DNA from 4 places in the Pseudomonas sp. AC242 genome. Region 2 is predicted to be linked to each of the others. Evidence: predicted binding sites of a transcription regulator. Region 2 holds the regulator's gene; each other region holds the start of a gene.
The links. The regulator FliA, encoded in region 2, starts transcription of late flagellar genes. The targets are predictions, from matches to a motif close to CTAAAGTTTNNNNNNNNNNNGCCGNTAA.

Region 1: the regulator FliA is predicted to act here: its motif matches at 1,420-1,447, upstream of flgM (flagellar biosynthesis anti-sigma factor FlgM).
Region 3: the regulator FliA is predicted to act here: its motif matches at 1,242-1,269, upstream of motA (flagellar motor stator protein MotA).
Region 4: the regulator FliA is predicted to act here: its motif matches at 2,012-2,039, upstream of ACZZ0A_RS19415 (flagellar protein MotY).

Annotation. Positions count from the first base shown of each region.
Region 1 covers NZ_OZ409873.1:4,020,658-4,023,864, reverse strand. Annotated here, with positions in the region: gene ACZZ0A_RS18050 (flagellar brake protein) at 1-451, opposite strand, end outside; gene ACZZ0A_RS18045 (flagella synthesis protein FlgN) at 541-1,008, opposite strand; gene flgM (flagellar biosynthesis anti-sigma factor FlgM) at 1,057-1,383, opposite strand; gene flgA (flagellar basal body P-ring formation chaperone FlgA) at 1,533-2,294, opposite strand; gene ACZZ0A_RS18030 (chemotaxis protein CheV) at 2,377-3,207, shown strand, end outside.
Region 2 covers NZ_OZ409873.1:1,031,046-1,034,252, forward strand. Annotated here, with positions in the region: gene fleN (flagellar synthesis regulator FleN) at 111-941, shown strand; gene fliA (RNA polymerase sigma factor FliA) at 938-1,678, shown strand; gene ACZZ0A_RS04690 (chemotaxis response regulator CheY) at 1,845-2,216, shown strand; gene ACZZ0A_RS04695 (protein phosphatase CheZ) at 2,235-3,023, shown strand; gene ACZZ0A_RS04700 (chemotaxis protein CheA) at 3,078-3,207, shown strand, end outside.
Region 3 covers NZ_OZ409873.1:6,295,569-6,298,775, reverse strand. Annotated here, with positions in the region: gene motB (flagellar motor protein MotB) at 1-318, opposite strand, end outside; gene motA (flagellar motor stator protein MotA) at 322-1,173, opposite strand; gene ACZZ0A_RS28335 (HDOD domain-containing protein) at 1,340-2,878, shown strand; gene rhdA (thiosulfate sulfurtransferase) at 2,921-3,207, shown strand, end outside.
Region 4 covers NZ_OZ409873.1:4,332,973-4,336,179, forward strand. Annotated here, with positions in the region: gene ACZZ0A_RS19410 (argininosuccinate synthase) at 1-907, opposite strand, end outside; gene ACZZ0A_RS19415 (flagellar protein MotY) at 1,037-1,945, opposite strand; gene pyrC (dihydroorotase) at 2,106-3,152, shown strand; gene rnt (ribonuclease T) at 3,149-3,207, shown strand, end outside.

The DNA.
Region 1 (3,207 bases), 3.0 Mb from region 2:
GCGCCTTGAGCTTTTCACCGCCCAATTCAACGCTGACCAGATCAGTCAGTTTCAGTGCGGCGCGGAAAGCATTGCGGCGCTGGTGGTAAACCACTTCGGTCGGTAGCTCGCCGGTGTAGAAGCGATCACCGTCGGATTCCTCGATATTCAACGTGCCGGTGCATTCCCAGGCAATGCGCACACCGTCATGAAAGCCTTCGACCTTGAACGGCTCGCCGGCCAGCAGGAAGCGTTCGCCGTCACGCGGGATCATCTCGTCCAGCGCGATCGAAGCGCTGTCGCGGTCGACTTTGATCAGATAGCTCTGGAAGCGCTGGCTGCGCTCATGAAAGGTAATGATCAGCGGATCGTGGCTTTCTTGCAGTTGGCGCAGGTTGCTGGAGATTTCCAGTGGCGTGGTGAGCACCTTAGGGGGCTGCGGAGCATCATCCGCGCTGAGGGCGTTGGACACGGTTAATCAATCTCCAGACAAAATATGACGACTAGCCAGCGATTTTGCCAGCATGTTCCGCGGGTTGATAGAGCTGGCGCATCAACGGCTCATGCCTGGCTGAGCGGACGCGGTATGGCGGGTTTGGCAAAGGTGCCACTGGCGTTATAAAGCGCTGGCGCTTCACCGCCGGTGAGGATCTTCAGCTGATTGGCCGTGGCGGCCTGCTGGATCTGAATGGACTGGCCATTCTTGACGTTGGCGGCCTGGCATTGAGCGATCAGATCGGTCAATGCATCGCCTTGCGTCAACAGCTGCTCGCCAATGCTCGACTGGCTGGCCAGTTGCACAAGGCCTGTACGATCAGTCGGCAGGTTGAGGCTGGCGAGGATTTCGCTGCGTTTGCGGCCATGCTGTTCAAGCAGAATGATCAATGCCTGTTTGTGCGCCAGAATTTCTTCCAGCAGTGGCATGTCGCGACCGTGCAACGCGAGAGATTCGGTTTGCAGCAACTCCAGCAATTGTTGAGCTGGAGCAAAGTCGTCGTTGATCAGTTGCAATAAATTAGTGTCGTGCATGGCTGGCCTTGGGTATTAAGCGTCCAAAAGCCTCGCGCCGGCAAAGGCCTAGCGCTGGGCTTCGAAGTTGAGCAGTTTGCTGGCTACACGGTTGCTGTCGACTTTATAGCTGCCATCGGCAATCGCGGCTTTCAACTCGGCCACACGGGCTTTGTCGACAGCAGGTTGATCGCGCAGCTTGTCAGTGACCTTCTGCAACTGTTGAGCCTCATTACTGAGGTGTACCGATTCCCCGCTTTTTGCGGTACTGGCCGTTTCGGCCTGGGTATTCAGCGGCGCGGAGGTGCCGGTTTCGGCGGTTTCCTTGGCGTTGCTGGTACGTGTACTGCCCGTAAGTGACGAGGAGCTGTTCAAACGGCTGAAATCGATGACCATGATAAAAAACCTCTGGGAATTTGGACGCTTGCCATGTTTTCGGCCATCCCCTGGAAAACTTTAGGCACATTTACAATGAGCCTTGCATGCGCCGGCGCGTGTCCTGCTGCGGCACAGTTTAGGGAACAGCCGGGGCTAGCGCCAGTTTTCTACATCGCCACTTCCACTTGGCCCGGCGCGGTGACTTGCGCCTTGATGACCCGTTGCGAGTTGAGGTTTTTCACCCGGATCTGTTCTTTCAAACCGCCATTGGCCAGCGCTTCACCGGGCATGCGCACGGCGAGCGTGCCGCTGCGCGCAGTGATGACCACTTGATCGCCCTTGCGAATGACTTCGGCCTGTTCCAGATGAACCAGGGTAATGACCTGATCGGCTACCGTTGGTCGGGTCAATTTCTGCCCGATCGCTTCGTCTACCGAGGTCAGAAAGCCTTGGTTGATCGTGCTCACGTCGCGCTCTCGCAGGGTCACGTCCTGTGGCTCGATAATCCCTGCGCGTTTCAGCGGCCGCGTGGTGGTCACAATCTCGCGAAACAGGCGGACTTGAGCGGGCACGAACACGGTCCAGGGCGAGGCGCCCTCACAGCGGACCTTCACGGTAACCCGGCCCAACGGACGTGCCGGGCTCTCCAGAGTCGCTGTCAATTCCTTGTCGCACATAGGCATGCGCATACGCGGGTCGAGCTTGTTGACTTCGATTTCATAGCGGCCTTCCGTTTGACTGGTAGCCAGATAGTCTTCTACGGTGAATTCAAGAAAGCCCTGAGTGACGCCGATAAGCATGTCAGGCAAGGTAACCGCATCAGCAATGGCAGGGCTGCCAGCAAAAGAGCAGCAAATGGCGCACGCGACACAAAGCCCTCTGCGAAGAGGTGATGTCAGGCGTCGGAAAAATGTCGTTTGAGCGTTCATACGAGTTAAAAAGCAAGCGCCGTGCCGTTTAGCAATGAATGTGCGTCGCAACAACACTTGGCGTTGGTGTAGGAGTCTGGGCATGGCTGGTGTAATGGATTCGGTGAACCAGCGCACGCAACTGGTAGGGCAGAATCGCCTGGAGCTGTTGTTGTTCCGTCTCGACGGTCAGCAGCTCTATGGAATCAACGTGTTCAAGGTGCGGGAAGTGTTGCAGTGCCCGTCGCTGACGTTGATGCCCAAGTCCAGTCCTGTCGTGTGCGGGGTGGCAAATATCCGGGGGGCGACCATTCCGATCCTTGATCTGGCAATGGCCACCGGTTCCGGAGCGTTGAAAGACAAGAACAACCCGTTCGTGATCATCACGGAGTACAACACCAAGACCCAGGGTTTCCTGGTCCGCTCGGTGGAGCGCATCGTCAACATGAACTGGGAAGAGATTCATCCACCACCCAAGGGCACGGGTCGCGATCATTACTTGACCGCTGTGACTCGGGTGGACAATCAGTTAGTCGAAATCATCGACGTCGAGAAAGTGCTGGCGGAAGTTGCGCCGACACCGGAAGCGATTTCGGTGGGCGTGGTCGATGTCGAGACCCAGACCAAAGCACTGTCGTTGCGTGTCTTGACGGTCGATGACTCGTCGGTGGCGCGCAAGCAGGTCACGCGTTGTCTGCAGACCATCGGTGTCGAAGTGGTGGCGCTGAACGACGGCAAGCAGGCGCTGGATTACCTGCGCAAGCTGGTCGATGAGGGCAAGAAGCCGGAAGAAGAGTTCCTGATGATGATTTCCGACATCGAGATGCCGGAGATGGACGGGTACACCCTGACGGCGGAAATCCGCGGCGACGCACGCATGCAAAAGCTTCATATCATCCTGCATACTTCGTTGTCGGGGGTATTCAATCAGGCG
Region 2 (3,207 bases):
CATGAACAGTTTTTGTACCTACATCGATGGTCTGCCATGCATTGTTCCGGTTGTGAACGCGCAGCCAGTAATGTGGCCTCCGTCTATGCAAGACAAGGTAAAGAAATAACATGGGCAGCATGCATCCCGTACAGGTGATCGCGGTGACCGGCGGCAAAGGTGGCGTCGGCAAGACTAACGTGTCAGTGAACTTGTCGCTGGCGCTGGCAGAGCTTGGCCGTCGGGTCATGCTGCTGGACGCCGACCTCGGTCTGGCGAACGTTGACGTATTGTTGGGGCTGACCCCTAAGCGCACGCTGGCCGACGTCATCGAAGGCCGTTGCGAATTGCGCGACGTGCTGTTGCAAGGCCCCGGTGGCATTCGCATCGTGCCGGCGGCGTCCGGCACGCAGAGCATGGTCCACCTGAGTCCGGCGCAACACGCCGGCCTGATTCAGGCGTTCAGCGACATCGGCGACAATCTCGACGTATTGGTGATCGACACCGCTGCGGGTATTGGTGACTCGGTAGTCAGTTTCGTGCGCGCAGCCCAGGAAGTGTTGCTGGTGGTCTGCGACGAGCCGACGTCCATTACCGACGCCTACGCGCTGATCAAATTGCTCAACCGCGATTACGGCATGAACCGCTTCCGCGTCCTCGCCAACATGGCGCAGAGCCCGCAGGAAGGGCGCAACCTGTTCGCCAAGTTGACCAAGGTCACGGATCGCTTCCTTGACGTGGCCCTACAATATGTCGGCGCCGTGCCTTACGACGAAAGCGTGCGTAAAGCGGTGCAGAAGCAGCGTGCGGTGTATGAAGCCTTCCCGCGTTCCAAGTGCGCACTGGCGTTCAAGGCGATCGCGCAGAAGGTCGACACCTGGCCGCTGCCCGCCAACCCGCGTGGCCACCTTGAGTTTTTCGTCGAGCGCCTCGTGCAGCAAACGGCAGGGCCCGTGCTATGACCGCAAGCGGTATGAACTACTACAAGAAGTCGGCACGTGACGCGCAGTACGAACTGATCGAGCGTTACGCGCCACTGGTCAAACGCATTGCCTACCACTTGCTGGCGCGTTTGCCGGCGAGTGTGCAGGTCGAAGACCTGATCCAGGCCGGAATGATCGGTCTGCTCGAAGTCTCGACCAAATATGACGCCAGCAAAGGCGCCAGTTTTGAAACGTACGCGGGCATTCGAATCCGCGGCGCGATGCTCGACGAAGTGCGCAAAGGGGACTGGGCGCCACGCTCGGTTCACCGCAATACCCGTATGGTCAGTGACGCAATTCGCTCAATTGAAGCTAAAACCGGCCGTGACGCTAAAGATCACGAGGTTGCAGCCGAACTCCAATTGAGTCTCGACGATTACTACGGGATTTTGAATGACACCTTGGGCAGCCGCCTGTTCAGTTTCGACGACCTGCTGCAGGACGGCGAACACGAAGGGCTGCACGAGGATGGCGCGAGTGCTCATCTTGAGCCGTCGCGCGATCTGGAAGATGAACGTTTCCAGGCTGCGTTGGCGGACGCGATTGCCAATTTGCCGGAGCGTGAGCGACTGGTGTTGGCGCTGTACTACGACGAAGAGCTGAACCTCAAGGAAATCGGTGAAGTCCTTGGCGTCAGTGAATCGCGGGTCAGCCAGTTACACAGCCAGTGCGCGGCCCGTTTGCGGGGGCGTTTGGGGGAGTGGCGAGCGCGCTGAAGGCGGTGTGGGGACACTGCGAACGAGGCTGGTGCGGTGATGAACGGCACCGGTCTTGCTCTGTTGTGCTCCAGACAGTCTTCGAGTGCTAAGCCGATTGATTGAAGTGGCGCGTCCAGGTGCTGGGCGCGTTTAAGACTGCTTGGAGGTCGAATTGAACAAAGACATGAAAATCCTCATCGTTGATGACTTCTCAACGATGCGGCGGATCATCAAGAACCTGCTGCGTGATCTTGGGTTCACCAACACCGTCGAGGCTGACGATGGCGTGACTGCCATTCCAGTGCTCAACAGCGGCAGCATCGACTTTCTGGTAACGGACTGGAACATGCCGGGCATGACCGGTATCGACCTGCTGCGCCACGTGCGTGCCGATGAAAAGCTCAAGCACCTGCCAGTGCTGATGGTGACTGCAGAAGCCAAGCGCGAGCAGATCATTGAAGCCGCTCAGGCCGGTGTAAACGGCTACGTAGTCAAACCTTTCACGGCTCAGGCGTTGAAAGACAAAATCGAGAAGATTTTCGAACGCATCGGCTGATGAACGCGCGGGGGAGCTATGGAGCATAACGAATCTTCACAGGGCGATTTCGAGTCGACCCTGAAAAAACACGCGGTCGAACTGGTCGAAAGCCTTGAAAAAGGCAGGTTCGGCGACGCTGTGCAACTGATCCATGAGCTCAATCAGACCCGTGACCGTGGCCTGTACCAGGAAGTGGGCAAGCTCACACGTGAACTGCACAGTGCGATCGTCAACTTCCAGATCGACCCGAACATGCCGCAGGCCGAGGAAGTGTCGCAAATCACCGACGCCACCGAACGCCTGGGCTATGTGGTCAAGCTGACAGAGGCCGCGGCCAACCGCACCATGGATCTGGTGGAAAGCGCCACGCCGGTGGTCAACAGTCTGGCTGATGAAGCCCAGACCTTGAGCGCCGATTGGGGCCGCTTCATGCGTCGCGAGGTCGGGGCTGAAGAGTTCCGTGAACTGGCGCGCCGGGTCGACGGTTTTCTGTCACGCAGCAGCACGGACAACCGTGCGGTGTCGAGCAATCTCAACGACATCCTGCTGGCCCAGGATTACCAGGACCTGACCGGTCAGGTGATCAAGCGTGTGACCCAACTGGTCACCGAAGTCGAAAGCAATTTGCTCAAACTCGTGCTCATGGCCAGTCAGGTCGACCGCTTTGCGGGCATCGAACATGACCGCGCCGCGATGCTTGCAGAAAAAGATCCACAAAAACATCTCTCGCAGGGTGAAGGTCCGCAGATTCATGCCGATAAACGAGAAGACGTTGTGTCCGGTCAGGACGATGTGGACGATTTGTTATCCAGCCTCGGGTTCTAGAGTTTTGGAATTTTAGGTTTTTTGGGTTTTTAGACCTGTAGGAGCACCCCATTAATGAGCTTCGGCGCCGATGAAGAGATCCTTCAGGATTTCCTGGTTGAGGCCGGCGAGATTCTTGAGCAACTGTCCGAACAACTGGTCGAGCTGGAAAGCCGTCCGGATGACGCAGATCTGCTCAACGCAA
Region 3 (3,207 bases), 5.3 Mb from region 2:
GGTGTCGACCGTGACCTTGTCAGGCTGCGGTTGCGACTTCACTTCCGGGTTGAGGGTGTTTTCCGGGGCCAGGGTCGGCGTGCCGCCCAGGTCGATGATGTAAGGCGTGCCGCTTTCGGAGAAGCCGACCGGGTCTTTGAAGTAACCGGCGATGGCGATCTTCTGCTCCGGTGTGGCGGTGGACAGCAGCCACAACACCAGGAAGAACGCCATCATCGCCGTGGCGAAGTCGGCGAAGGCGATTTTCCACGCCCCGCCGTGATGCCCGCCGGCTATGCGCTTGACGCGCTTGATGATAATCGGCTGATTATTTTCCATTTCTTAGCGACCGCGAACGGCTTGTTCCAGCTCGGCAAAGCTTGGACGGTGGGCCGGGTACAGCACCTTGCGACCAAACTCGACCGCCAGCGATGGCGGCATGCCGGAAGCCGAAGCCACCAGCGAGGCCTTGATGGCTTCGTAGACGTTCAGCTCTTCCTTGGCATCGTGCGCCAGGGAGTGCGCCAGCGGGCCGAAGAAACCGTAGGCCGCGAGAATACCGAAGAAGGTACCAACCAATGCCGCACCGACGTGCAGACCGATGGACTTCTGGTCACCTTCACCCAGCGAGGCCATGGTCACCACGATACCGAGTACCGCCGCGACGATACCGAAACCCGGCATGGCGTCGGCGATGCCGTTCACCGCGTGGGATGGATGCTCAAGGTCTTCCTTGAGGCTGTACAGTTCCATGTCGAACAAGCCTTCCAGCTCGTGCGGGGCCATGTTGCCGGACGACATGATGCGCAGGTAATCGCAAATGAACGCGGTCATGCGCTCGTCTTTGAGCACCGCCGGGTACTTGGCGAAGATCGGGCTCGCAGCGGCGTCTTCGATGTCGCCTTCGATGGCCATCATGCCTTCGCGGCGGCTCTTGTTGAGGATCTCGTAGATCAGCCCGAGCACTTCCAGATAGAACGTGTGGCTGAAGCGCGAACTGAACATGCTCAGGGATTTCTTGAGCACGTGCATCGTCATGTAGCCGGGGTTGGCCTGGAGGAATGCACCCAGTGCCGCACCACCGATGATCAACACCTCAAAGGGCTGGATCAGGGCGGCAATCTTGCCGTGGGAGAGCACGTATCCGCCGAGCACGCTCGCGAATACGACGATGATGCCGATAATTTTAGCCATAGGTAGAAAGTACTTACTTAAGTCGGGTTCAAGGTCATATTCGGAAGTTAAAAAATCTCTTCTTCTACTTATCGGCAAAACTGCGCCAGACTATAGCCAGTTCAGGCGAAAAGCCAATTTAGCCCATGCCGGGCGCGTCTACAGTCAGTGAAGATCCCGTCCAGACATGGCTAATGAAACGAACGTCCCACACGCAAAACCGACCACGCTCGACGGCTGGGTAAAGTTGCTCGATGGCGTGCGACTGCCCGTGCCGCAAGAGGCTCACGACAAAGTCTGCCGCGCGATCCGTGACAATCGCAGCTCGCTGCGCGACATCGCCGACCTGATGCAGGACAGCCCGGCACTGGCCTTGAGCATCATCCGTGAGGCGAATCGTCACACCCACGGCACCATGGCCACACCAGCGGAAAATCTCGAGGTGGCGATCAATCGTCTGGGCCTGGCACGGACCGAAGAACTACTGGCGCGCCTGCCCGCTGAACCGCAGATGCAAATCCCCAAGGCCCTGCGCCAATTGCAGATGATCAGCCAGCACGCGACGCAACAGGCCAACGGTTTTTTCGCCAGTCGCCTGGCGCGGCTGTGGCAGGACATTCATTGGGGCAGCCTGCTGTTTCTGTCGCCGCTGTGGCCGTTGGCGCTGACCTATCCGCAATTGCTTGAAGAATGGGAACTGCGGGTTATCCACAAGGGCGAATCGGCGCGCGTGGTCGAGAAGCAATTGTTCGGCGTGCGCCTGCTGAAAATCGCCGAGGCGCTGGTGCAAGTCTGGCACCTACCGATCTGGGTGCAGCAAGGCTATAAACTGCTGCTCAGCGAACAGCGCGAACTGGTCAAAGTCCTGCGCATCGCCCGTGACAGCGAACATCCGCTGCGCCAGCAAAACCGCCTCGACGATGATCCGACCCTGCGCCGCTGGCTCAATCAGCCGGCCAACACCGTGCTGCTGGCCAACGGTCTGGCACTGTCGGCGCAACAGGCCTGGGACAGTCCGCACAGCGAACGCTGGCAGTACCTGACCAGCCTGTATCTGCAGATTTCCATGGACGAGGTGCAACAACAGTTGCACCAGCAAGCCGCCAACAGCGCGCGTCATCATGCGATGCCGGACTTGTGGCACCCGGCGGTTTCGTTGCTGTGGCCGTGGGGCACCCGTCGTTTGCCGGCCGGCATGTTGCCGGCCGCCGCGCCCACCGCTGAAGACCTGGGCCAGTGGCGCAAGCAATGCGCCGAACTGCTCGCAGAACCGAGCCGCTTCACCAATGCCATGAGCCTGACGGTCGCCGCTCGCGACGCATTGGTCGCCAGCGGCATGCGCCGCGTAATGATCCTGATGGCCGACCGCACGCAGTCCAATCTGCGCGTGCATCAAACCGCCGGGCTGCCGAAAGAAGCGGCGGCGCTGAATTTTGTCGTCGGTCAGAGCAAGGTCCTGCAACGGCTGCTTGCGCAACAGGCGCAGGTACGCATCACTCCAGAGAACGATGCGCAATTCTCCGCCCTGCTGCCAGCGAGCCTGCGCACGCTGTTTCGCGGCGAGCATCTGTTCCTGCGTTCACTGGTCAACAACGGGCGGGTGATCATGATCGTCGTCGCCGATCAGGGCGGCGGGCCGTTCGCCGACATCACCGTGCAGGCCTTTGGCAAAACCGCGCAGTGCATCGAAAAAGCCCTGCACAGCTTTAGCAGCCGTGGCCGATGAGGCTGCGCTACAATTCCCCCCTTTGTGCTCTGGAGACCTCACATGTCTGACTTCTCTGGCTTGCCGCTCGTCATCGAGCCGAGCGACCTGCTCCCGCGCCTCGATTCCCCTGAACTGATTCTGGTGGATCTGACCAGCGCTGCCCGCTACACCGAAGGTCATCTGCCCGGCGCACGCTTTGTCGACCCGAAACGCACCCAGCTCGGTCAGCCGCCGGCGCCGGGTCTGCTGCCGGCCAAAGCCGATCTGGAAGCTCTGTTCGGTGAACTGGGCCACCGCAAAGATGCGGTCTACGTGGTCTATGACGACGAGGGCGGCGGCTGGGCCGG
Region 4 (3,207 bases), 3.3 Mb from region 2:
GGTGAGCGACTTCGCGGTCCAGGGTGATCGATTCGATGGCGCGGTGAGCGCGCAGCATGATGGTGCCGCCCGGGGTTTCGTAGCAACCACGGGACTTCATGCCGACGTAACGGTTCTCGACGATGTCGAGACGGCCGATACCGTGGGCACCACCGATTTTGTTCAGTGTCGCCAGCACGGTGGCCGGAGTCATTTCGACGCCGTCCAGTGCAACGATGTCGCCGTTGCGGTAGGTCAGTTCCAGGTATTGCGCTTTGTCAGGAGCGTTCTCCGGGGAGACGGTCCATTTCCACATGTCTTCTTCGTGCTCGGTCCAGGTGTCTTCCAGCACGCCGCCTTCATAGGAGATGTGCAGCAGGTTGGCGTCCATCGAGTACGGAGACTTCTTCTTGCCGTGACGCTCGATCGGGATCGCGTGCTTCTCGGCGTAGTCCATCAGCTTCTCGCGGGACAGCAGGTCCCACTCACGCCAAGGGGCAATCACTTTAACGCCAGGCTTGAGTGCGTAGGCACCCAGTTCGAAACGCACCTGGTCGTTGCCTTTACCGGTAGCGCCATGGGAAATGGCGTCAGCGCCGGTTTCGTTGGCGATTTCGATCAGACGCTTGGCGATCAGCGGACGTGCGATGGAAGTACCCAGCAGGTACTCGCCTTCGTAAACGGTGTTGGCGCGGAACATCGGGAACACGAAATCACGCACGAATTCTTCGCGCAGATCGTCGATGTAGATTTCTTTGACGCCCATGGCCTGAGCCTTGGCGCGGGCCGGCTCGACCTCTTCGCCTTGACCGAGATCAGCGGTGAAGGTCACCACTTCACAGTTATAAGTATCCTGCAGCCACTTGAGGATCACCGAAGTGTCCAGGCCGCCGGAATACGCCAGAACGACCTTGTTTACGTCCGCCATGCCATCACTCCACGGGGTTCTACGGAAAGCCGAGGAGTCTACCGCTCAAACGCGATAATTTACAGAGGCGCGACAGCTTAAGACGACAAAGCGACAGAATCTGTCGACAGCGCGACGATGACCGGCGGGTCAGGAAGTCGCTGCTGTGCTGGCTGGGGTGCTCGCCTGAGGCGCTGGAGCGGTGGTTGGCGCCACGCGTGCAAGCTTCACCGCAACCCGACGGTTCTTCGCCCGGTTGGCCGCATTGGTGTTCGGAACCAATGGGTATTGTTCACCATGGAAACGTACTGTGATCTGCGATTCGGCGATGCCATTGGCCTTGAAGAAGTCGACCACTGCCAGCGCTCGGCGGCGCGACAGTTCACGGTTGGTCAGACGATTACCGCTGTTGTCGGAATGGCCATCGAGTTCGATGTGATTGACCGTCGGATCGGCCTTCATGAATTCGAGCATCACTTGCAGCTTGGCCTTGGCGGCGGCGTCCAGATCAACGCCTTCGCCGGGGAAGCCGATCTGCGATTGCTTGATCTGGTCGAAATTCTGCGGCAGCAATTTCGCTACACAGGTCTGATAGTCGTTAAACGCCTTGCTGAATTTCACCGGCAATAAACGCACTTCCGAGACACGGCCATCGCCAGACGCGCGACGCACGACCGGGCTCCGTCCGTCCAGCAGGCCGCTGATCAAACCGCCGGCCTGCGACTGCGAACTGCTGAACAGCACGTTGCCACTGCCAAGCCTCACAGAGCCGAGATTGATGTCACCACGACCCGGCTGCCAAGGCGCAGCCGCCGCCAGCAACGTCGCCGAACCGCCGCCAAGCATGGCGTTGTAGGCATTCAGACGAAATATCGCCTGCTCGCCGGCCTTGCGCACGAACTCACCCGAACCGAAATCGGTGATCGGCTGGGTCAGACGACATTCGAACTTGTCGCCGGCGACCGTCCACTCAATGTTCTCCAGACGGGTCTGGTACGTGAGCGCCATCGCGGGAAAGCTGGCAAACACACTGAGCAAGGCTAAATAACGCTGGCGCACGGGAGGCTCCATTGGCTTCTGAAACACAAAGACCGATTCACACTATGTTTACGGCATACCTACGGGATATCGGAAGGTTCCCGCAAAACTTGATAGCGAGTGCCTGCAAGAGTCTTTTCCGGTAGCATTCGCCTCAGTTTGACCCGCCTGGAATCCCCTCATGTCCGACCGCCTGACCCTGCTGCGTCCCGACGACTGGCACATTCATCTTCGCGATGGTGCCGTGTTGACCAATACCGTTGCCGATGTTGCGCGCACTTTTGGCCGCGCGATCATCATGCCCAACCTGGTACCTCCGGTGCGCAACGCCGCTGAAGCCGACGGCTATCGCCAGCGGATTCTCGCTGCCCGCCCGGCCGGCAGTCGCTTTGAGCCGCTGATGGTGCTGTACCTCACCGACCGCACCCAGCCCGAAGAAATTCGTGAAGCCAAGGCCAGTGGTTTTGTCTACGCCGCCAAGCTGTACCCGGCCGGCGCAACCACCAATTCCGACTCCGGCGTGACCAGCATCGACAAGATTCTGCCGGCGATCGAGGCCATGGCCGAAGTTGGCATGCCGCTGCTGATCCACGGTGAAGTCACCCGTGGCGACGTCGATGTGTTCGACCGCGAAAAGATTTTCATCGATGAGCACATGCGCCGCGTGGTCGAGCGTTTTCCGACGCTGAAAGTGGTGTTCGAACACATCACCACCGGCGATGCCGTGCAGTTCGTCAACGAGGCTTCGGCCAACGTTGGCGCGACCATCACCGCGCATCACCTGCTGTACAACCGCAACCACATGCTGGTGGGCGGGATTCGGCCGCACTTCTATTGCTTGCCGATCCTCAAGCGCAACACGCATCAGGAAGCCCTGCTCGATGCCGCCACCAGCGGCAGCGCCAAGTTCTTCCTCGGTACCGACTCGGCGCCGCACGCGCAGCACGCCAAGGAAGCCGCTTGCGGCTGCGCCGGCTGCTACACCGCTTACGCCGCCATCGAGATGTACGCCGAAGCCTTTGAACAGCGTAACGCGCTGGACAAGCTCGAGGCCTTCGCCAGCCTCAACGGTCCGCGTTTCTACGGCCTGCCGGCAAACACCGATCGCATCACCCTGGTCCGTGAAGAATGGACCGCCCCGACCAGCCTGCCATTCGGCGAGCTGACCGTTATCCCGCTGCGCGCCGGTGAAAAACTGCGCTGGCGCCTGCTGGAGGAACACGCGTGAGTGAAGACCATTTCGACGACGAACTGGACGGTCAAAGTGGCGGTGGCGGTTCCCG